3 regions of the Uliginosibacterium sangjuense genome follow, and region 3 is predicted to be linked to each of the others. Evidence: predicted binding sites of a transcription regulator. Region 3 holds the regulator's gene; each other region holds the start of a gene.
The links. Region 3 encodes HrcA, which represses chaperone genes, less so after heat shock. Its sites were predicted from a motif close to TNTTAGCACTCNNNGNCNNNGAGTGCTAANA; they were not measured.

Region 1 (7,493 bases), 1.1 Mb from region 3:
GCATGCAGCCAGGGTTGCGACGAGCAGGACAGGGAGGACCAGGCGCGAAGCCAGGTGCAGGGAGGGGGGGGCAATACGGTCGATCATCGTGCTGAAGCTCCGGCGGTCCGAGGATGAGGATGCTCAGCAAGAAACGTATGGCAGCGCCTGTCGGGCGGTTCTATGAGAGCGTCAGACAAAGCCTGTCTGGAAAAGGAACGCTTCTCGCTGGCAAATACATACCGTGCCGCCGGCAATGCCCGCGGCACGGCACTAACGCACTCGCGGGGCGGTGCGCAAAGGAGAGTCGGTGGCCATCAAGGGCCAACCCGTGGGTTGGGCGGTAAAGGCTGTGCGCCTGCCCGCCCGCACCGATCAGTTGTCGAGGCGACGACGGGCGACGAGGCCGATCATGCCCAGGCCGGCCAGGAGCATGGCGTAGGTTTCCATTTCCGGCACCGCGCTGACGGCGGAGACGATGGTGGTCGGGCCGCCGAGGTTGAGCATCTTGTACGAATAGGCGCCGGGCGCCAGGTTGGAGAACACCCCGGTCACGCTGCTGACCGCACTGGTGTAGATCAGGCCACCCAGCAGGGTGCCACCCTGGAACAGGCCCAGTGCGCCACCGCCCGTGCTGGTGCTGACGGTGGTGACGAGCGACGACAGGCTGCTGAGGGTGAAGTCGAAGGAGCTGATGAAGGAGTTGGTCACGCCAAACTCCACCGCGTCATGCGTGCCCCAGGACGTTGCCGCAGTCGCCGGTGCGGCGGCTAGGACGCTGGCGCCAAGCGCCAGGCCCGCGAGTGCATTCTTGAGCTTGTTCATTTGAATCTCCTGTTCGGATTGGGGGAGGAGAGGAGCTGCAGGGAAGGCAGGACTCCAGACCGGTGACACAGAGCTAGCAAGTAGCAGGCCATCGGGGTAAATCCCTAAGGGCTTCTACGCAGAATAGACCGTAAATTCAGAACTATTGCAGTGCCGCACAAAATTTCTGGATGGACGGTCGGATGTCAATGCCAAATGCATCCGTGTAAAGTTGTCCGACATGTCAAATAAGCGGTAATTGCTATATTTGATGCCGTTTTGTGGTGCATTGACTGACCCGACATGGGGCACGGTCTGACAAAGTAGGATGTCGGTTTTGGCGATGATGCAACGCAAAATTGTGGCTTCGGAACAGGGGCGGTGGTGCGCAAGGAGGGGGCGCAAGCCTGCCGTCCGCGCCTTGTAGGGCGCGGCGGGGGGCTCAGAAGCGAGCGGTGGCGCTGAGCGTGGTGAGGGTGTCGTTGTAGTCGGCGGCGGCGTTGTCGGCGCTGCGGCTCTCGCGTGACGCGGACAGGCGGATGCTCAGCCAGGTCAGCGGCAGGTAATCCATATAGAGGTCGAAGAAGTCGGTGCGGTCGTTGCGGCCCACGAGCGGGACGACACCTAGCCCCGGGTCTCCGCCATAGTCGCGATAGCGGAGTTCGTAGCGCCCGCCCAGGGCGAACTGGGCGGCGAGATCCCAGCGGGCCGAAAGGTTGAGGGCGGAAGTGACGACGTAGTTGTCGGTCAGGTCTTCCTGGGCACCCAGTTCGCGCCGCAAGCCTGCGCCCAGCAAGAGCTTGGGCGTGGTCTGCCAGTCGTAGTTCAGGCGCCCGGTCAGGCCGTCGAAGTTGCGGCTGGCGAAATCGGGGTACTTGCGCTGCGTGTAGCCCAGGTAGCCGTGCAGGCGGCTCAGGCCGGTGACGGCCCATTCGCCGCGCAGGCGCGCGTCCCGCTGGCGGTACTCGGCGGGGTAGGGGCCGCCGGTGGCGCGCCCGGGGTAGTCGCCATCAGCCTGTCGCAACACGCCGGAAAGGAGATTGTTGCCCTTCGGGCGGTAGCTGACGATGGCCTCGTAGGCGTTCTCATCATATTCGGAGCTGGCCGACTGGGCGTCGCTGTACTGGCTGGAGACCCGCGCCAGGCCGATGCCGGCAGCCCATTCGGGGTGGAACCAGTAGTGTCCATCTGCGCCGACGCGGCGGAAGGTGTTGATGCTCTTGGTGGTGTAGGCGAAGTCGGCGAAGCCGCGCAGGCTCTCGTCCTGCGAGGCCTGCAGGCGTCCGCTGAAGAGCTTGCCCACGGCCCAGTCCCAGTGGCCATGCAGGTTGGTGGTGGTGTGGTCCAGGTAGTCGAATGTCTCGAAGGCATTGCGGCGCAGTTCGACGTCGAGGTGGATCTTCTGCAGGCTGTAGCGATGCTCGAAGCCGGCCAGTGCGCGCGTGACCGAGAGGGTGTCGGCACGTTCCGCCGGAAAGCCCGGCACGGAGGGGGATTGCCCTTCGGGCAGGCGATAGAGGTTGTCGTCGTGGGTGAAGCTCTGCGACACATCCCAGAAGAACCCCTCCTCGCGTTGCGTCTCGGCCAGGGCGCTGCCGCTCGTTGCAAGCAACAGCAGTGCAGGGGCGAGGCGATGGGCGTGACAGCGGGGGCGGCTCTGGTGCGCCCGTTCGGCGTGCGCCCTGTTCTTCTTCCGGCATGTGTCTTGCATTGGAATGTCTCGCTTGGGTGAAGTGTCCGGTCGTGATGACGACGGCTTAAGCGCTGCGTTCGCCCCCGCTGGGTGCCCGTTCGGCCCGGGAAGAAATGCTGGGGTTAATCCGTATAGTAATCTGGCTCGCATATGAACACGCAAACAGGAACTCTCAGTCTGGCCGCACGGCGTATCTCGCGTCGATCCTTCAAGCCGCGGCGCCTGGTCAACGCCTATCTCGATCCCCTGATCATCGTGGCGAGCCTGTTTCTCGTTGCCCTGGTCCGCGCCGACGAGCTGGGGGCGCAGCACATCCTCCTGGGGGTGCTGGCCTTTGCGCTGAGTTTTCCGGGCGAGGCGAGGCTGCACGAGTCATGGGGGCGCATGCTCGGTGGCACGGCGTGGAACCTGTCGATGCTGGCCGGCCTGCTGCTGGTGTTTGGCTACGCCAGCGGCTACCTCGCGGTGTTTCCGGATGGGTTCGTGTGGCAATGGCTGGCCGTGCTGCCCTTCACGACAGTCGGCACCCATGCGCTGGTGCGCCATTTCATGCCCAAGGTGCTGGCGTCCGAGGCCTACCAGAGCAAGGCGGTGGTCGCCGGCTGCAACGACATCGGGGTGAATCTGGCGGCAAACTTCGACCACGATCCCTTGCTGGGCATCCGCTTCCATGGCTTCTTCGATGATCGTTCGCGCGAACGCCTGGAGGGAATTGGTGACCACAAGCTGCTGGGCCGGCTTGATGAACTGGTGGACTACGTCAAGCGCTACCAGATCGACCACATCTACCTGGCTCTGCCGATGGCGAGCCAGCCGCGCATTCTGAAACTGCTGGACACCTTGAAGGACACCACGGTGTCGATCTATTTCGTGCCGGACATTTTCGTGACCGACATCATCCAGGGGCGCATGGATACGATCAACGGCATCCCCGTCGTGTCGGTGTGCGAGACCCCTTTCACGGGGCTCAACGGCGTGGTCAAACGTGCCTCCGACATCCTGCTGTCGTCGCTGATCCTGACGCTGATCGCGCCGGTACTGCTGTTTGTGGCGGCCGGCGTGCGCCTCAGTTCGCCGGGGCCGGTGATCTTCGCCCAGCGCCGTTACGGGCTGGATGGACGGGAGATCGTCGTATACAAGTTCCGCTCCATGACCGTGACGGAAGATGGCGACAAAACCTACAAGCAGGTCACGCGCGGCGATGCCCGGGTGACGCGCTTCGGGGCCTTCATCCGCAAGACCTCGCTCGATGAGCTGCCGCAGTTCATCAACGTGCTGCAGGGGCGAATGAGCATCGTCGGTCCGCGCCCCCATGCCGTGGCCGTCAACGAGCAGTATCGTCGCCTGATCTCGGGTTACATGATCCGCCACAAGGTCAAGCCGGGCATCACGGGCTGGGCCCAGGTCAACGGCTACCGTGGCGGAGACGACCTTGAGCATATGAAGAAGCGCATCGAGTTCGACCTCGAGTACCTGCGCAACTGGTCCCTCTCGCTCGACCTCAAGATCATCCTGCGCACGGTAGGGGTGATGGCGAACGACGCCACGGCATACTGAATGCCGGCTCCTGCTGCCTGAGAGCCTTCTCAGGCAGCCGGGCCGTGGTCATGGCGTCGGTGAGGCGCGGCCACGAGAGCGCTGCGCCTTCCGCCTCGTCGTGGGGTGAGAAGCGCTGTTTCCTTGGCGCGCAGATGCGCGCATTCCCTTTCTTGGTCTGCACTTCCGGTGTCTGCCGGAAGCTTCCACTCTGACTGCAGTCAGCCGCTCTGGGCTTGGGAAATGATCCGGGCCGGAGCTTCCTGCGCCCCGGGCGGCTTGAAATCGGGAGGGGCTGCCCCTATTATTAGCACTCGCCATGGGTGAGTGCTAACAAAAGGCGTTCAGCCGGCCTCGAACCCTACATTGATGGATGCTTGGCATCCCCGATTTTTTGACCCTTCCTCTGATTCAGGAGTGAATATGAAGATTCGTCCCCTGCACGACCGTGTTGTCGTCAAGCGCGTTGAAGCCGAAGAGAAGACCGCTTCCGGCATCGTTCTGGCCAGCTCTGCCGTCGAAAAGCCCGATATGGGTGAAGTGGTGTCCGTGGGCACCGGCAAGATCCTGGAAGATGGTTCCGTGCGCGCCCTGCAACTGAAGGTTGGTGACAAGGTCATCTTCGGCAAGTACAGCGGCCAGACCGTGAAGGTCGATGGCGTCGAACTCCTCGTGATGCGCGAAGAAGACATCTTCGGCGTGATCGAGTGATCGCACTTCGATCCCCATACGAATTTCAATCAATTTCTGGAGTAAGAAATGGCTGCTAAAGAAGTCAAGTTCGGCGATTCCGCTCGCGAGCGCATGGTTGCTGGCGTCAACATCCTGGCCAACGCGGTCAAGGTGACCCTGGGCCCCAAGGGCCGTAACGTGGTGCTGGAGCGCTCCTTTGGCGCCCCCACCGTGACCAAGGACGGTGTGTCGGTCGCCAAGGAAATCGAACTGAAGGACAAGTTCGAAAACATGGGCGCCCAGATGGTCAAGGAAGTCGCTTCCAAGACCTCCGACGTGGCCGGTGACGGCACCACCACCGCTACCGTGCTGGCCCAGGCCATCGTGCGCGAAGGCATGAAGTACGTGGCTGCCGGGATGAACCCGATGGACCTGAAGCGCGGCATCGACAAGGCGGTCGCCGCCCTGATCGAAGAGCTGAAGAAGACTTCCAAGCCCTGCTCGACCAGCAAGGAAATCGCCCAGGTCGGCTCGATCTCCGCCAATAGCGACTCTTCCGTGGGTGACATCATCGCCACCGCCATGGACAAGGTCGGCAAGGCCGGCGTGATCACCGTCGAGGACGGCAAGTCCCTGGACAACGAACTGGATGTCGTCGAAGGCATGCAGTTCGACCGCGGCTACCTGTCGCCCTACTTCATCAACAACCAGGACAAGCAGATCGCCACCCTGGATAACCCCTTCGTGCTGCTGTACGACAAGAAGGTGTCCAACATCCGTGACCTGCTGCCGGTGCTGGAACAAGTCGCCAAGTCTGGCCGCCCGCTGCTGATCGTGGCCGAAGATGTCGATGGCGAAGCCCTGGCCACCCTGGTGGTGAACAACATCCGTGGCATCCTGAAGACCGTCGCCGTCAAGGCCCCGGGCTTCGGTGACCGCCGCAAGGCCATGCTGGAAGACATCGCCATCCTGACCGGCGGTCAGGTGATCAGCGAAGAAGTCGGTCTGTCGCTCGAGAAGGCCACCCTGGCCGACCTGGGCCAAGCCAAGCGCATCGAGGTCGAGAAGGAAAACACCACGATCATCGACGGTATCGGCAAGGCGGAAGCCATCCAGGCACGCGTCGCCCAGATCGAAGCCCTGATCGAAGGCTCCAACTCCGACTACGACCGCGAGAAGCTGCAAGAGCGCAAGGCCAAGCTGGCCGGCGGCGTGGCCGTGATCAAGGTTGGCGCTGCCACCGAAGTCGAAATGAAGGAAAAGAAGGCTCGCGTCGAAGACGCGCTGCACGCCACCCGCGCTGCCGTGGAAGAAGGCATCGTGGCCGGCGGTGGCGTGGCCCTGCTGCGCGCCCGTGCCAACATCGGCACCGTGAAGGGTGACAACCCCGATCAGGAAGCCGGCATCAAGATCGTGCTGCGCGCGATCGAAGAGCCGCTGCGCCAGATCGTTGCCAACGCTGGTGACGAGCCCTCCGTGGTCGTCTCCAAGGTGTTGGAAGGCCAGGGCAACTTCGGCTTCAACGCGGCCAACGGCGTGTATGGCGACATGGTGGAAATGGGCGTGCTGGACCCGACCAAGGTGACCCGCACCGCGCTGCAGAACGCTGCCTCCGTGGCTTCCCTGATGCTGACCACCGACTGCATGGTGGGTGAACTGGCCGAAGACAAGCCGGCTGGTGGCATGCCTGACATGGGCGGCATGGGTGGCATGGGTGGCATGGGCATGTAATCCAGCCAGCGGATCAAGCTACTGCGCAGCCCGATCTCGCAACTCCGGTGCTCAGCGTACTTCTGTACGCTTCCGCTCCTCCTTGCGACCTCGGACTGCTCGCGACGCTTGCTCCGCGACTGGAGTGCTAGGCACTCAATGCTTCAAGACAAAACCCCGCTTCGGCGGGGTTTTGTTTTTGGCGGAGGGTATTTATGCGCGCTTGGGCTTGGCTTCGACGAAATGCCTGCGCAGGTAGCGCAGCACGAAGACAAGGGCGAGGGCCAGCAGCAGCCAGCGCGACCAGGTGATGCCGCCGTTGTGGGTGAGGTCGATGCCCAGCGGGATGCACAGGACCAGCGCGAGACGCAGCAGGCGGTAGTGGGCCCAGCTCAGGCGCGGGCCGCTCGCCGGTGCCGGGGGGCTGAGGGTGCCGGCCGCGGTGCCGGGCGCCGCTTCGCTGGCGTTCAGTTGCGAGACGGGCACGCCCAGTGCTGCGGCCAGGGATAGGCGGGTTTCCGCCGAGGCTTTGCCTTCGGCTTCCACACGCTGCACCGTCCGCAGGCTGAGGCCAGCCGCCTCGGCCAGGTGTTCCTGGGACCAGGCGCGTTCCTCGCGCAGCTTGCGGATCAGGGGTGCGTTGAGCATGACGTCCATTATGGTGGCCTCTTGGGTTCGGTGCGAGGCCTCATGGTGTCCCGTCGCCGTACGCCTCACCCCGCCAGCGCTACGACAGCGGGCCGCCAGCCGTGCGCCAGGCGGAAAAAAGCCCGCCCGGTCTCCCGGGCGGGCGATGCGCATCGACGCGTGGGGTTGTCCTGACTCAGGGTGTGATCTTGCCTACGCCCGCGCTGGCCTTGACCGCGGCACGGACGGCTTCCGGCGTCAGCAGCGGGGTGTAGCCGTAGTTGGCGGCGGGGTTCCAGCTCACCGGGCCGAGGAAGGGCTTGGTGTCGCCTTCCAGTGCGTTCTTGGCATTCACCACTTCGGCCGCCGCCGCGTTGAGGTCAACCGGGCTGCCGTTGAGCCAGGAGCCGACGTCGGTGAAGTACTGGCTCCAGGCGTCGAAGTTGGCCGACAGCAGGTTGGTGGCCGCCGC
Region 2 (7,493 bases), 1.1 Mb from region 3:
GGCGGCTGCTTGCGCGCCGGCGCGTGTGGTGACGCTGGTCATTTCCGATGTCCCGGGTGACGACCCGGCGGTGGTGGCTTCCGGCCCGACCTTGCCGGACCCGACTACCTGTGCCGATGCCCTGGCGATCTTGCGACGCTATGCGATTGACATTTCTCACGCGGCGCAAGACTGGCTAGAAAGCGGACACGGGGAGACGCCCAAACCGGGCGATCCGCGTTTCGCGGGGCATGCCTGCCATGTCGTGGCGACTGCGCAGGACGCGCTGGAGGCCGCAGCGGCCGTGGCGCGCGCGGCGGGCTTCACGCCGCTGATTCTGGGCAACGCCATCGAAGGCGAGGCGCGTGAGGTGGCGCGCATGCATGCCGCCATGGCCCGTCAGGTGCGGCGTCATGGGCAACCCTTGGCGGCCCCGTGTGTACTGATCTCGGGAGGCGAGACGACGGTCACGGTGCGTGGAAAGGGGCGTGGCGGGCGCAACGCCGAGTTCCTGTTGTCTCTGGCTTGCGCCTTGGACGGCGAACCCGGGGTGTATGCGCTGGCGATCGACACCGACGGCATCGATGGCAGCGAGGACAACGCGGGTGCCTTGTGCCGGCCGGACAGCCTGGCGCGCGCCCACGCCCTCGGCCTCAGTGCGCGTGCTCTGCTCGACGATAACGACGGCTACGGTTTCTTCGCCGCGTTGGACGAGCTGATCGTCACCGGCCCCACGCGCACCAATGTCAACGACTTGCGCCTGCTGCTGCTGACCTGACGCGGGTGCCTCATGCAGTGTCCAAGAAGAGAGGGATGGAGATGTCAGCGAGCACGTTCTTTCGCAATAGCCTGGCCGTCTGGGGGGTGATGGTGTTGTCCGCCTGCGCCACGCCGACCATGGTGTATGTGTCGAATGCCGAGAGTCGGGACATCTCGGTGTACCGGCTGGACCCGGCGCAGGGCAGCCTGCAGCCCGTGCAGACCAAGGCGGTGGGCGGTACCGTCATGCCCATGGCCGTGTCTGCGGACCGACAGCGCCTCTATGCCGCGATCCGCTCCCAGCCTTATCAGGTCGTCGCCCTGCGCATCGACACCCGCGAGGGCACGCTGAGCGATCTCGGGTCGGCGCCCTTGGCGGACAGCATGGCCAACATCGCGCTGGATCGCAGCAATCGCTTCCTGTTCTCGGCGTCCTATGGCGGCCACAAGCTGGCGGTCAATCCGCTCGACGCAAGCGGCGTACCGCAGCCGACCAGCCAGGTCGTACCGACCGGCCTCAATGCGCATCAGGTGAGCAGCTCGGCGGACAACCGCCACGTGTATGCCAGTCTGCTCGGCGCGGATCAGTTGGTGCGCCTGGACTTCGACGCACAGCAGGGCCGCTTGGGGACGCCTCCCGACGTCATGCTGCAGTTGCCCGCGCAGTCCGGTCCGCGGCATTTCGTGTTCTCTTCCCGCCATGCCTTGCTGTATCTGCTCGACGAGCTGGACGGCAAGCTGCATGTGTTGCGCGCGGATCCCGCCAGCGGACGCCTGACGCCGATGCAGACCGTCAGCGCCGTGCCACCGGCGTTCGCAGGCAAGCCGGCTGCGGCCGACCTGCACCTGACGCCAGACGGGCGATTCCTGTACGCCTCGGAGCGCGGGTCGAGCACCCTGGCCGGCTTTGCCGTCTCGGCGGACGACGGCCAGTTGAAGCTGATCGGTCATTGGCCCACGGAGACCCAGCCGCGCGGCTTCAACATTTCGCCGGATGGCCGCTTCCTGCTTGCCGTGGGGCAGAAGTCGCATTTCCTGACCAGTTATCGCATTGACGCCCTCAGTGGCGTACTGACCGAGGTGGCGCGTGTGCCGACCGGCAAGGGGCCAAACTGGGTCGAGATCGTGAGCCTGCCCTAGGGCCTGTTCACATTTATGAGGCGAAGCGGCGCGTGAACAGGCCTGTGTGGCGCGGGATGGCGCATTTGCCGGGGGCGTTCCGCCGCCCGGCACCGTCTGCCGGAACTTTTTCCTCCTGTTAGCACTCTCTAGCGGCGAGTGCTAAAATTTGATCGCGGGACGGGAAAAACCCCAGATGTCCCGTGGTTTCACAGGAGGTCACATGTCTCACGCGTTGAGTTTTCCCGTTCCGGCCGCTGTCGGCAGCATCGACCAGTACATGCAGGTGGCCAACCGCTACCCGCTGCTGAGCGAGGAGCAGGAGTTCGCGTTGGCGCGCCGTTACCGTGACGGCAATGACCTGGAAGCGGCCCGCGAGTTGATCCTGTCGCACCTGCGACTGGTGGTGTCCATCGCCCGCAACTACCTGGGCTATGGCCTGCCCCATGCCGACCTGATCCAGGAAGGCAACATCGGCCTGATGAAGGCGGTCAAGCGCTTCGACCCGGACCGCGGCGTGCGCCTGGTGTCCTTCGCCATGCACTGGATCAAGGCCGAGATCCACGAATACATCCTGAAGAACTGGCGCCTGGTGAAGATCGCCACCACCAAGGCGCAGCGCAAGCTGTTCTTCAACCTGCGCAGCCTGCGCGGCGACGCGCACACGCTGTCGCCCACTGAGGTGAACAACATCGCCCGTACCCTGGGCGTGAAGCCGGAAGAAGTCGTCGAGATGGAGACGCGCTTCTCCGGCGGCGACGTGGCCATCGACAACGGCCCCGAGGACGACGAGGAACGCGTCGCCCCGGCCGCCTGGCTGGCCGCGCCCGGTGCCGAACCCACCGAAGTGCTGGAGGCCGCCGAGCGCGACCACCTGCACGGCACGGCGCTGCACGAGGCGCTCGATGCGCTGGATCCGCGCTCGCGCGACATCGTGCAGCGCCGCTGGCTGGTGGATGAGGATGCCGCCACCCTGCATGAGCTGGCGGCAGAGTACGGCGTGTCGGCCGAGCGCATCCGCCAGATCGAGGCCAAGGCGCTGCAGAAGATGCGTGGCCTGCTGACCGCCCACTGAGCGGCACTCTGCCCAACAAAAAGCCGACCCGCGGGTCGGCTTTTTGTTGGGCTTCCATCTCTTCGCCACAGCTTCGCTTGGCCGTCATTCCTGCGTAGAGCCTGCCCTCGACCCAATCGGGGGCAGGAATCCAGCGTCTTTCGACGCTTTGCCGGGGGCAAGCAAAGTCACTGGGTCCCTGCCTGCGCAGGGACGAAGGTGGCGGGGCCCGTTCAGGCGCGCGCATCCCCCCAGCGCAGCGGGCAGTTGTCGTCACCCACGTAGTAGGTGTCGCCCTTGCGGTTCACGCAGTAGCGCGGCGAGACCACCATTTCGGGGAAGCTCATGCCCTCGCCGATGCGGGTGTATTCGAACAGCACGCTGCGTACCAGGGTGGCGCCCTTGCGCACGTGGCTGCCATGGCCGATCCAGGCCGGCCCCACGATGGTGGCGCCGGGCTCGATGCGCACGCTGGAGCCGAGGTAGACCGGGCCGGTGATGCTGACCTTGTCCCAGTCGACATGGGTGTTGAGGCCGACCCAGATGCCGGGACGCACCTCCTTGCCAGGCATGTCCATCTGCGCCACCTCGCCGCGCAGCACGCGTTGCAGCACGGCCCAGAAATCGGTGACGCGGCCGATGTCGATCCAGTTGAAGAAGCGGTTCTGGGCGTAGAAGGGCAGGCCCTTCTCCACCAGCAGTGGGAACAGCTCGCTGCCGATGTCATACACCTTGCCGGACGGGATCAGGTCCAGCGCGGCCGGCTCGAAGATGTAGATGCCGGTGCTGGCCTTGGTGGACTTGGCGTCCTCGGGCTTGGGCTTCTCCTGGAAGGATTCGATCTTGCCTTCCTTGTCGGTCACCACGATGCCGTAGTTCTTCACGTCTTCGAGCGGCACGTCGAGCGTAACCACCGAAGCGATGGCGCCCTTGAAGCGGTGCTCGTGCAGCGCGGCACCGATGTCCAGGTCGATGATGGCGTCACCGCACAGCACCAGCGTCGTCTCGTCGAAGAAGCCGCTGTTGTCCTGGATGTACTTCATGCCACCGGCCGAGCCCAGCGGCTTGGGCACGATGTCGCCATGCTCGTAGCCGCCCTCGTAGGAGTAGCCGATCTCCACACCCCAGCGATGACCGTCACCGAAGTACTCCTCGATCTTGCGGTGCATGAAGGAGACGTTGAGCATGATCTCCTTCACGCCGAAGCGCGCGAGGTGCTCGATGATGTATTCCAGCACCGGTTTGCCGAGGATAGGAATCATCGGCTTCGGGATGTCCTTGGTCAGCGGTCGTACGCGGGTGCCCTGGCCGGCGGCCAGGATCATTGCCTTTGCCATGTGCGTTTCCTCTTCGTTATGAATACGGGGTACCGGGTTCAGACCCGGCCGATGGGTTGGTAGTCGAGGCCGAAGCTGCGCGGCAGCTTGGGGTCGTACAGGTTGCGCCCGTCGAACACCGTGGGCGACTTGAGCTTTGTCCTGATGCGCTCAAAGTCGGGGCTGCGGAATTCCTTCCATTCCGTGACGATGACAAGCGCATCGGCGCCTTCGAGCGCCTCCATCGGATTGGCCGCATAGGCCAGGCGCGGCTCGTCGCCGAAGATGCGGCGCGCTTCGTCCATGGCGACCGGATCGTAGGCATTCACCTTGGCGCCGCGCTTGAACAGCTCGGCGATCACCACCCGGCTGGTCGCCTCGCGCATGTCGTCGGTATTCGGCTTGAAGGCCAGACCCCACAGCGCGAAGGTCTTGCCGGAGAGGTCTTCGCCGAAGCGACGCACGATCTTGTCGACCAGCACCAGCTTCTGCGCATCGTTGGCATCCTCCACTGCCTGCAAGAGCTTGAGCGCCTGGCCGGCGTCCTGACCGGTGCGGATCAGGGCCTTCACATCCTTGGGGAAGCAGGAGCCGCCGTAGCCGCAACCGGCGTACAGGAAGTGGTAGCCGATGCGCGGGTCGGAGCCGATGCCCTGGCGCACCAGCTCGATGTCGGCGCCCAGCTTCTCGGCCAGTAAGGCCAGTTCGTTCATGAAGGAGATGCGCGTGGCCAGCATCGCGTTGGCCGCGTACTTGGTCAGTTCCGCGCTGCGCACATCCATCACCACCAGCTTGTCGTGGTTGCGCTGGAAGGGCGCGTAGAGCGCGCGCATGAGGTAGATGGCCTGTTCGTCGTCGGCACCGATCACGATGCGGTCGGGCTTCATGAAGTCCTCGACCGCCGCCCCTTCCTTCAGGAACTCGGGGTTCGACACCACCGAGTAGTTGAGCGTCACGCCACGTGCCGCCAGCTCCTCGGCGATGGCCGCGCGCACCTTGTCGGCGGTACCGACCGGCACGGTGCTCTTGTCGACCACCACCTTGTAGTCGGTCATCAGACGGCCGATGTTGCGCGCCGCGGCCAGCACGTACTTGAGGTCGGCCGAACCGTCTTCGTCCGGCGGCGTGCCCACCGCGATGAACTGCACCGTGCCGAAGCGCACCGCCTCTTCCACGTCGGTCGTGAAGTGCAGACGGCCGGCCGCGACATTGCGGGTGACCACGGCATCCAGCCCCGGCTCATGGATCGGGATGCCGCCCTCCTTGAGGATGCGGATCTTCTCCGGGTCGAGGTCCAGACACAGCACGTCATTGCCCATCTCGGCCAGACAGGCGCCTGATACCAGGCCTACATAACCGGTTCCTACAACGGTGATCTTCATGGTCGACTCTCTGTGTGTGCGTTTCAGGGGGCCAGGGGGCTGGCGCGTCGCGGCGCGAAATTGGCCTGGGTCCGCTCGACGGCGGCCTTCATCGCGGCCCGGAAGGACTCGGGCGAAAAGCGCTCGGCATGCGTCCGGCAGGTCTGCGGGGCGATCGTCTGTGGCATCTGCTCGAAGGACTGGACGGCGGCCACGATGGCGGGCACCGATTGCTCGTAGAAGAACAGGCCGGTGCGGGCCTCGCCCTCGCCGCACACCGTCTCCAGCGAACCGCCGCGACCATAGGCGATCACCGGCGTGCCGCAGGCCTGGGCCTCCACCGGGGTGATGCCGAAATCCTCCTCGGCCGCGAAGACGAAGGCCTTGGCGCGCTGCATGTGGTCTATCAGTGCCTCTGCCGACTGGTAGCCCAACAGGCTCACATTGGGGCCCGCCAGCGCCTTGGCGCGCTCGAAGTCAGGCCCCTCGCCGATCACCACCAGGCGCTTGTCCGGCATCTTCGAGAATGCCTCGACGATCAACGGAATGCGCTTGTAGGGGACCATGCGCGAGGCGGTCAGGTAGAAGTCCTCCTTGTCTTCGCGCAACTGGAAGCGGGCGACGTCTACCGGCGGGCAGATGACTTCGGCATCCCGCCGGTAGACCTTCTGGATGCGCCGTGCGATGAAGCGCGAGTTGGCGATGAAGTGGTCCACCCCGTTGGCGGTGCGCACGTCCCACTGCCGAAGGTAGTGCAGGATGACGCGTGCCAGCCAGCCCTTGAGGCCGCGCTTCAGGCCAGATTCGGCAAGGTACTGGTGTTGCAGGTCCCAGGCGTAGCGGATGGGGGAGTGCACATAGCTCACATGCACCTGGTCGGGTCCGGTCAGCACGCCCTTGGCCACCGCATGGCTGGATGAAATGACGAGATCATAGGATGACAGGTCCAGTTGCTCGATCGCCAGCGGCATCAGCGGCAGGTAGGCGCGATACTTGGTGCGGGCGAAGGGCAGGCGCTGGATGAAGGTGGTGTGCGTGTCCTTGTTGTGGATGAAGTCGCGCTTGCCGGGCGGCAGGAAGTCGACCACGGTGAAGATGTCGGCGTCCGGGTAGAGGGCGAGGATCTGCTCCAGCACCTTCTCGCCGCCGGCGTAGCCGACCAGCCAATCCTGGATCAGGGCGACCTTCATGCGGTTCTCCCCGGGTAGCCTGGCAGGGTGGCACGCAGCACCTTCAGCATGCGTTCGGTGCGGCGCTCGTAGGTCTGCTCGCGCGCCACGTCGAGGCGCGCCTCGAGCGTGCTGTCGCCTTCCTGCAGGGCGTGCTCGATGCCGCGGATGAAGGCGTCCGCATCCTCGGCGAGACAGGCCACGTGGCCATAAGCCTGCAAGGCGTGCAGGCGGGTGGAGACGACGGGCACACCCGCCGCGAGATACTCGAAGAACTTCATCGGGAACATGCCCTTGGTGTACTCATTGATCATGTTGGGCAGCATCGCCACGTCGAAACCCTTGAGGTAGGCCGGCAGCGTCTGGTAGTCGCGCGGGCCGAGGAAGTGGATGTTGGGAAACTGCCGCAGCGTGGAGGCATCGGTCCAGGGGTCGCCCTCGCCTACCTTGCCGATCAGCACGATGGACCACTCCGGATGGCGCGTCGCCATCTCGGTGAGCAAGGAGAAGTCGACCTTGTAGCCGCTGATGGCACCGATGAAACCGATGCGTGGCGCCGGCAGCGCGGCCAGCTCGGCGGGTATCTCGGTGGCGGCGTCGCGGGCACGGGCGAAGTGCGCGAAGTCGGCCACGTTGGAGAAGTAGTGGGTGTTGGGATTCAGCTCGCGGCGCGTCTCCAGCAGATGCTCGGCGGTGACGAAGCAGATGTCGACGTCGCGGGTCAGCTCGCTCTCGG
Region 3 (7,493 bases):
AGCTGGATGGCAACAGATATTTCGCGCTACGAGATGGGGGAGAACGCCCTTCCCGCAATGGACTCACCCCACTGGGATCGCCTCGTCGAGGCTTTGGTCAACGAAGGACGCGCCGAGCAGGAAATCGGCGCCTTCATCCTCGAAGGCCAGTGGATCGACAACCCGGCCCCGCTGAGTTATCACGTCATGGCCAACCACGGCCCCAACTTCCTGATGGAGTACTCCACTTTTCCGGAAGGTGAATTGCCGCCCGTGCCAGAACCCGAGGAGCAGGTGTTTTTGCGCACCAAAGATACGGTGCCTTACTCGGGCATCTGGGAGCCGGTGAAGGTCGATTACACCAAGGGTGTGCTGGGTTTGTTCCAGAAACCCATCGTGCCTGACGCAGGAATCGAACTCGACGGGCTGATGAATTACCTGCATGTGGGCTCGCCCGCGCCGAGCATCGCCTTCCCGGGCGATGACTTGCGCAATGACGGCCGCCCGACGACCTGGCGCCTCATCTGGCGTGATGATCGGTATGAGGACGGTACTATTCCCGACGAAGAAGCGCAGTACACCTTCCGTTGCCCCGAATGGCCGCACGTGCCATGGCCGCAGTTCGCCCCGCCAGACCCGAACGCTCAACCCGACACAGGCCCGGCACGCTGCCCCGCCGGTCAGCCCTGTCCGCGCGCAGGCTACTGGATATCGCCCGCCAAGGCTGACTCACGACGCCTGTTCAAACAAGGCGAGATCATGCCGGAGTTGGGTGCTGACTACGGCGTGACAATCTGGCAATGGGACACGGATCAGGCCTGACGGAAGGTCGACATCCGTTTCCACAGCAACGTGGCCACCGAGGCCAGCGGCAGCATATCGCCCCGGCCCTCTGCGCTCATTTTCCCGCGCCAATTGGGCCTGCAAGCTGTTGCTGGCTCCGGTCGGCGACCGCGAGATCAATGCCCAGCACTGCATGTGCAAGGCACAACTAGGCTCCGCCCTGCCCCCGCCACCTCGCCCACAGCAAGACCATCAGGTCGAGCACGCAGTAGAACGCGCCGGCCGCGAGGGGTGGGTTGGTCATGGCGAGGCCGAACCAGGGGTCTTGCGCCTGCCATTGCCAGTTGCCTAGCCAGGTGGCGAACAACTCCATCCACAGTGCCAGCAGGAACATCCAGGCATAGAGTCGCGGCGCGGGGCCGAAGCGCCAGCAGAGCAGGAAGAAGGCGCAAAGCACGAGACCCAGATGGTCGTGCCCCTGCCATGCCATCCAGAGGGTAAGCGGGGCAGCCAGCCAGGGCACCAGGGCGAGCAGGCGATAGGGCACGCGCGCGACGCTGTGCATGCCGAGCCAGAAAAGCAGCACATGCCCGGGCGGGACGAACAGCGGCAAGCCGCCATCGCGATACAGGTAGAGCCCCCACAGCAGGGACAGGAACAGTTCGCCCGCAGTGGCGATTACCAGGCAGACGATCAGCGGCGGGCGCATGGCGGGCTTTTCCACCCGCAGCAGCAAGGCGTACAGGCCCCACACCCAGGCATTGACCAAAAGTGGCCCCAGCCTGCCGCCCAGTTGATCGAGCAGGAGGCCGCCCACGATGATCAGCAGGATCAGCAGCGGCATGAGGCCCAGCACACGGGCACGCGTCGCGGGCCAGCCACATTGGAACAGCGTGGCGCCGAGTCGACGCACGGCCGCCCTCACCCGCGCCCCCGGTTCTTGTCCCAGGTGAAGCGCTGCGTGCGCTGCCAGCGTTGGTCGGCCTGCAAGCGTGGATTGCCCGGGCGCTGTGCCGCAGGTTTGGGTGCAGATGGCAGCGCAGGTCGATTGCCGGGCTTGGCCGGTTTGCTCATCTCAGCCAGCCGTTGAGGCGCAGCCAGTTCTCGCACAACTGCGTCCATTGCGCGACAGGCCCCTGAGCAAGGCGGATCGCGAAACCGTGACCGCCGCGCTGGAACACATGCAGCTCCGCCGGCACCTTCTGCCGACGCAGTGCGAAGTAGAAACGCAGCGCGTTCTCGGGCGGTACGGAGGCGTCGTCATCGGCATGCACGATGCAACAGGCCGGCGTGTCGGCCTGCACCATCAGCTCGGCGGACTGCGATTTGATTTCGGCCTCAGTGGGCGCTTCGCCCAGCAGTTTCTGCCGCGAAATCGCGTGCGTGTAGACCGCGTCCATGGTGATGACGGGATAGACCAGCAGCGCGAAATCAGGCCGTGCGGAATTGCCGTCCACCGCATCCTGCGCCGCATAGACGGGCGCCGCAAAGCGCGTCGCCAGCATCGCCGCGACATGGCCGCCGGCCGAGAAGCCCATCAGCCCGACGCGCTGCGGCGCGATGCCCAGCGACACGGCATGCGCGCGCAACCAGCGCATCGCGCGCTGCGCGTCCTGCAAGGATACGTGCACCGCCTGCGCATGACCTTCGCCGGGCAGGCGATACTTGAGCACACCGACCGTGATGCCCAGGCCGGTGAGCCAGGGCACGATCTCCTCACCTTCCTTGTCGATGACGACGCGCTGGTAGCCGCCACCGGGAATCACCAGCAGCGCCAGCCCATTCGGCTTGGCCGGGCGATAGACGCGCAGCATCGGCCGCGTGATGCGGCTGATCGCGCGGTCATGGAATTGCGTGATGTCCGGGCTGCGTTCGTCGATGAACTCTTCCAGCACGAGCCCCGCCGAACCCGGCGCATCGCCCGGCCACAGCGGATGCTCGGTGTAGCCCATCAGGCGCGGCGCTGGCCCAGCAACTCGGCGGCGTGCTGGCGCGTGGTTTCGGTGATGTTGACGCCGCCCAGCATGCGCGCGATCTCTTCCACGCGCTCAGCCTCGGCCAGCGCCGAGAGGCGCGACAGCGTGGCACCGTCGACGGTTTCCTTGGCCACCTTCCATTGCCAGTCGGCCTGCGCAGCCACCTGCGGCAGGTGCGTCACACACAGCACCTGGTGCGTGCGGCCCAGCTCGCGCAGACGGCGGCCCACGATCTCGGCCACGCTGCCCCCGATGCCGACGTCGACCTCGTCGAAGATCAGCGTCGGCGCGGACTGCGCTTCACTGGTGATGACCTGGATCGCCAGCCCGATGCGCGACAGCTCGCCGCCGGACGCAACCTTGCCCAGCGGTCGCAGCGGCTGCGCGGGATTCGCGGCAACCTGGAACTCGATGCGCTCGTAACCGGTGGCAGCACCATCCGGTTCGGGCTGCAGGGCAATCTGGAACGTACCACCAGCCATCGCGAGGCCCTGCATGGCTTCAGTCACGGCCTCGCCCAATGCGGCGGCGGCCTTTTCACGTTTGCCACTCAGCTCGCGCGCCTTGCGATCGAACTGCGCCTGCGTCTCCTGTTCGCGCGCCAGCAAGGCGGCGGGATCGGCCAGCTCGTCCAAGCTCGCCAGTCGTGTAGCGCTCTCGTCGAGCAGGCCCGGCAGCGCTTCCGGCGCGACGCGATACTTGCGCGCCATGTCCAGCACGGCGGCGATGCGCTGGTCGACTTCGGCCAGGCGTGCCGGGTCGAGGTCGACGCGATCACGGTAGCGGCGCAGCGCATGGCCCGCCTCTTCCAGCCGGATCGCGGCTTCCGACAACAACTGCGCGATCTCGCCCAACTGCGGGTCATAGCCGGCCAGCTCCTGCAGGCGGGCGGCCAGGCGCTCGGTCTCGGTGGCCAGCGGCGCATCGCTCTCGCTGACGGCGTCCAGTGCCGCCGAGGCACCCTCCAGCAGGCTGGCCGCATGCGACAGGCGCGCCTGCTCCTGATTCAGCGCATCCCACTCTTCAGCCGCGAAGCCCAGCTCGCGCAGCTCCTTGACCTGGTAGGACAGCATCTCGCGTTCGCGCAGCAGATGGGCCTGGCCCTGCTCCGCCTCCTCACGCGCCTTCGCGGCGGCGCGCCATTCGCGGTACGCCAGCGCCACTTCGCGCGCCAGCGGCAGCAGGCCGGCATGGCTGTCGAGCAGGATGCGCTGTGCATCCGGGCGCAACAAGGCGTGGTGCGCATGCTGGCCATGGATGTCGGCGAGGAACTCGCCCAGCTCGCGCAACTGCGTCGCGGTGGCCGGCATGCCGTTGATGTAGGCGCGCGAGCGGCCGCCGCTGTCGATCACCCGGCGCAGCAGGATCACGTCCTCGTCGGCCGACAGGTCCTGCGCCAGCAACCAGGTCCGAGCCGGGGAGTCAGCGGGTAGGTCGAATTCGGCCGCGAGATCGGCCTTGTCGCAGCCGCTGCGTACCACGCCGGCATCCCCGCGCTCGCCCAGCAGCAAGGCCAGGGCGTCGAGCAGGATGGATTTGCCGGCGCCGGTCTCGCCCGTCAGCGCACCGAAGCCGGCACGGAAATCGAGTTCGAGCTGGTCAACCAGCACGAAATCCTTGATCAGAAGACGCCGCAGCATGAGTCGATCCAGTCCTCAGGACAGGCGCGGCGCCGCGCTCCAGTGCAGCTTCTCGCGCAGCACGGCGAAGTAGCTGTACTGCTCGGGGTGCAGCAGGGTCACGGACTGGAATGAACGGCGCACACGGATACGGTCGCCCGCCTTGGCGTCGAACAAGGTCTGGCCATCGAAGTGGATGCGCGCGTCGTGCGAGGGCAGGATCACCAATTCCACCGTGCTCTCCTGCGACAGGGCGATGGGGCGATAAGTCAGGGCATGCGGGCACAGCGGCACCAGCAACATGCCCGCCAGGCGCGGATGCAGGATGGGGCCATTGGCCGACAAGGCGTAAGCGGTGGAGCCGGTCGGCGTGGCGACGATCATGCCGTCGGCGCGTTGCGAGTAGATGAACTCGCCATCGACATGCAGTTCGAACTCGATCAGGCGGCCGATCTCGCCGCGCGACAGCACCACGTCATTGAGTGCGGTGGTACTGAACACCGGGGCGCCGTTACGCAGGACCTCGGCCTCCAGCAACACACGGCGCTCGCGCTGGCACTTGCCGTTGAGCACCTCGGCCACCATTTCCAGCATGCCGTCACGCGAGATGTCGGTCAGGAAGCCCAGGCGCCCCAGGTTGATGCCCATCAGGGGCACACCATAGGCCGACAGCCGACGGGCCGCAGTGAGCATGGTGCCGTCGCCACCGACCACGATGGCCAACTGGGCACCGCGGCCGATGGCGTCGTAGTCGACCACCCGGTCAAAGCCCAGGCCGGTGGCGTTGGCCGTTTCCAGCTCGATCCACACGGTTGCGCCGGCCCGGCGCAGGAAGTCCGCCAACTGGCTCAGGACTTCGCCCACTTCCGCACTCTGGTACTTGCCAATCAGGGCAATGGTCTTGAACGCTGTGCTCATGGAGCGGCATTGTAACCGCGCGGCCCGGTCCGTGAAGGCCCGCCGCAACTGGTCAGCGGGGAGCCAGCCACTTACAATCGGGGGTCATGTCGAATCCATCAGACGCTTCTCTCGACCAACGCGCCAAGGTATTGCTCAAGACCCTGGTCGAGCGCTACATCGCCGAGGGCCAGCCCGTCGGCTCGCGCTCGCTGTCGCGCCAGTCCGGCCTGGAACTGTCGCCCGCCACGATCCGCAACGTGATGGCCGACCTGGAGGAGATGGGCTTCGTCGCCAGCCCGCACACCTCGGCCGGCCGCATTCCCACCGCGCGCGGCTACCGCCTGTTCGTCGATTCACTGCTGACCGTGCAGACCATCGAACAGAATGAACTGCGCGCACTGGAACACCAGTTGCAGCCAGACGACCCCAAGCGTGTGATCAACGCGGCCTCGCAACTGCTGTCCGGCCTGACGCACTTCGCCGGCATCGTGGTGGCGCAGCGCAAGGACGGCACCAAGGTCCGCCAGATCGAGTTCGTCAGTCTGTCCGATACGCGCGTGTTGCTGATCATCGTCACCACCACCGGCGACGTGCAGAACCGCATCCTGCTGACCAAGCGCGCCTACTCGCCCAGCGAGCTGACCCAGGCAGCCAACTACCTGAACCAGCATTGCGTGGGCCTAGGGCTCACCGACATGCTGGACCGTCTGCGCATGGAGTTGACCGAACTGCGCGCCGACATGTCCGAACTCATGAGCGCGGCCATCCAGGCAGGCGAAGAAGCCATCGAGAAGCAGGACACCGACTACGTGATCTCCGGCGAGCGCAACCTGCTGGAGGTCGACGAGCTGTCCTCCAACATGTCGCGCATGCGCGAGCTGTTCCGCATGTTCGAACAGAAGTCCAGCCTGATGCAGTTGCTGGACATCTCAAACCGTGCCGACGGCGTGCAGATCTTCATCGGCGGCGAATCCGGCATCACCACGCTGGACGAATGCAGCGTGATCACCGCCCCCTACGAGGTCGACGGCCAACTGGTCGGCACCGTAGGCGTGATCGGCCCCACGCGCATGGCCTACGACCGAGTCATCCCCATCGTCGACATCACCGCGCGCCTGCTCTCCAGCGCACTGTCCAACAACGGCTGACCACGCCTGCATGCCACGTTATTTACCCGAACCCAAGCATGACCACGCCGCCGCCGAGCGCATCGGCATCCTGCTGGTCAATCTCGGCACGCCGGAAGCGCCCACGGCCAAGGCGGTGCGGCCCTACCTGAAGCAGTTCCTGTCCGACCCGCGCGTAGTCGAGATTCCGCGCCTGCTGTGGACGCCCCTGCTGAACCTGGTGATCCTCAACACCCGCCCGGCCAAGTCGGCGGAGAAGTACGCCCAGGTGTGGACCGCCGAAGGCTCGCCGCTGAAAGTGCATACCGAGCGCCAGGCCAAGTACCTGCAGGGCTACTACCTGCAGGCTGGCCACGGCCGCGTGCTGGTGGAGTACGCCATGCGCTACGGTCAGCCCGACATCGAGTCAGGCCTGCTGGCGCTGAAGGAAAAACAATGCCGCCGCATCCTCGTGCTGCCGATGTATCCGCAGTACGCGGCCTCGACAACGGCCAGCGTGTTCGACGCGGTGGCAGAGGTCGCCATGCGCATGCGCAACCTGCCCGAGCTGCGCTTCGTGCGCAACTTCCATGACCAGCATGACTACATCATGGCGCTGGCCAACAGCGTACAGGCGCACTGGCGAACCAACGGCCGGCCCGAGCAACTGGTGATGAGCTTCCACGGCGTACCACGCTTCACCCTGGACCGTGGCGACCCGTACTTCTGTGAATGCCACAAGACCGGCCGCCTGCTCGCCGAGGCGCTGAGTCTCAAGCCGGAGCAGTACAAGATCACCTTCCAGTCGCGCTTCGGCAAGGCCGAGTGGCTGCAGCCCTACACCGAACCGACCCTGCGCGAGCTGGCCAAGCAAGGCGTCAAGTCGATCGATGTGATCTGCCCTGGCTTCGTCGCCGACTGCCTGGAGACGCTGGAAGAGATCGCCATGGAGTGCAAGGCGGCCTTCATCAGCAGCGGCGGCAAGCATTTCGGCTACATCCCCTGCCTCAATGAGCGCAACGATTTCATCTCGGCGCTGCTGAACATCAGCAAGCGTCACATCGAAGACTGGCTGGCCCTGCCCCAGCCGACGGCAGAGCGGCTGGCCGCCACCGCACAGCGCGCCCGCG

Region 1: NMB43_RS02150 (co-chaperone GroES) is a predicted target of HrcA. The motif match lies at 4,318-4,348, and genes of this name have one in related genera.
Region 2: rpoH (RNA polymerase sigma factor RpoH) is a predicted target of HrcA. The motif match lies at 1,995-2,025, and genes of this name have one in related genera.

What each region holds. Positions count from the first base shown of each region.
Region 1 is NZ_CP101132.1:463,271-470,763, forward strand. Features, by position in the region: gene NMB43_RS02130 (EpsD family peptidyl-prolyl cis-trans isomerase) at 1-87, opposite strand, end outside; gene NMB43_RS02135 (hypothetical protein) at 355-804, opposite strand; gene epsL (XrtB/PEP-CTERM-associated polysaccharide biosynthesis outer membrane protein EpsL) at 1,226-2,395, opposite strand; gene NMB43_RS02145 (undecaprenyl-phosphate glucose phosphotransferase) at 2,627-4,033, shown strand; gene NMB43_RS02150 (co-chaperone GroES) at 4,436-4,723, shown strand; gene groL (chaperonin GroEL) at 4,772-6,415, shown strand; gene NMB43_RS02160 (helix-turn-helix transcriptional regulator) at 6,608-7,051, opposite strand; gene NMB43_RS02165 (pectate lyase family protein) at 7,218-7,493, opposite strand, start outside.
Region 2 is NZ_CP101132.1:443,365-450,857, forward strand. Features, by position in the region: gene NMB43_RS02045 (glycerate kinase type-2 family protein) at 1-757, shown strand, start outside; gene NMB43_RS02050 (lactonase family protein) at 799-1,878, shown strand; gene rpoH (RNA polymerase sigma factor RpoH) at 2,081-2,932, shown strand; gene NMB43_RS02060 (nucleotidyltransferase family protein) at 3,145-4,248, opposite strand; gene NMB43_RS02065 (UDP-glucose dehydrogenase family protein) at 4,287-5,609, opposite strand; gene NMB43_RS02070 (glycosyltransferase family 4 protein) at 5,633-6,778, opposite strand; gene NMB43_RS02075 (glycosyltransferase) at 6,775-7,493, opposite strand, start outside.
Region 3 is NZ_CP101132.1:1,539,377-1,546,869, reverse strand. Features, by position in the region: gene NMB43_RS07040 (Imm71 family immunity protein) at 1-801, shown strand, start outside; gene NMB43_RS07035 (hypothetical protein) at 971-1,675, opposite strand; gene NMB43_RS07030 (alpha/beta hydrolase) at 1,833-2,714, opposite strand; gene recN (DNA repair protein RecN) at 2,714-4,378, opposite strand; gene NMB43_RS07020 (NAD kinase) at 4,394-5,275, opposite strand; gene hrcA (heat-inducible transcriptional repressor HrcA) at 5,362-6,405, shown strand; gene hemH (ferrochelatase) at 6,416-7,493, shown strand, end outside.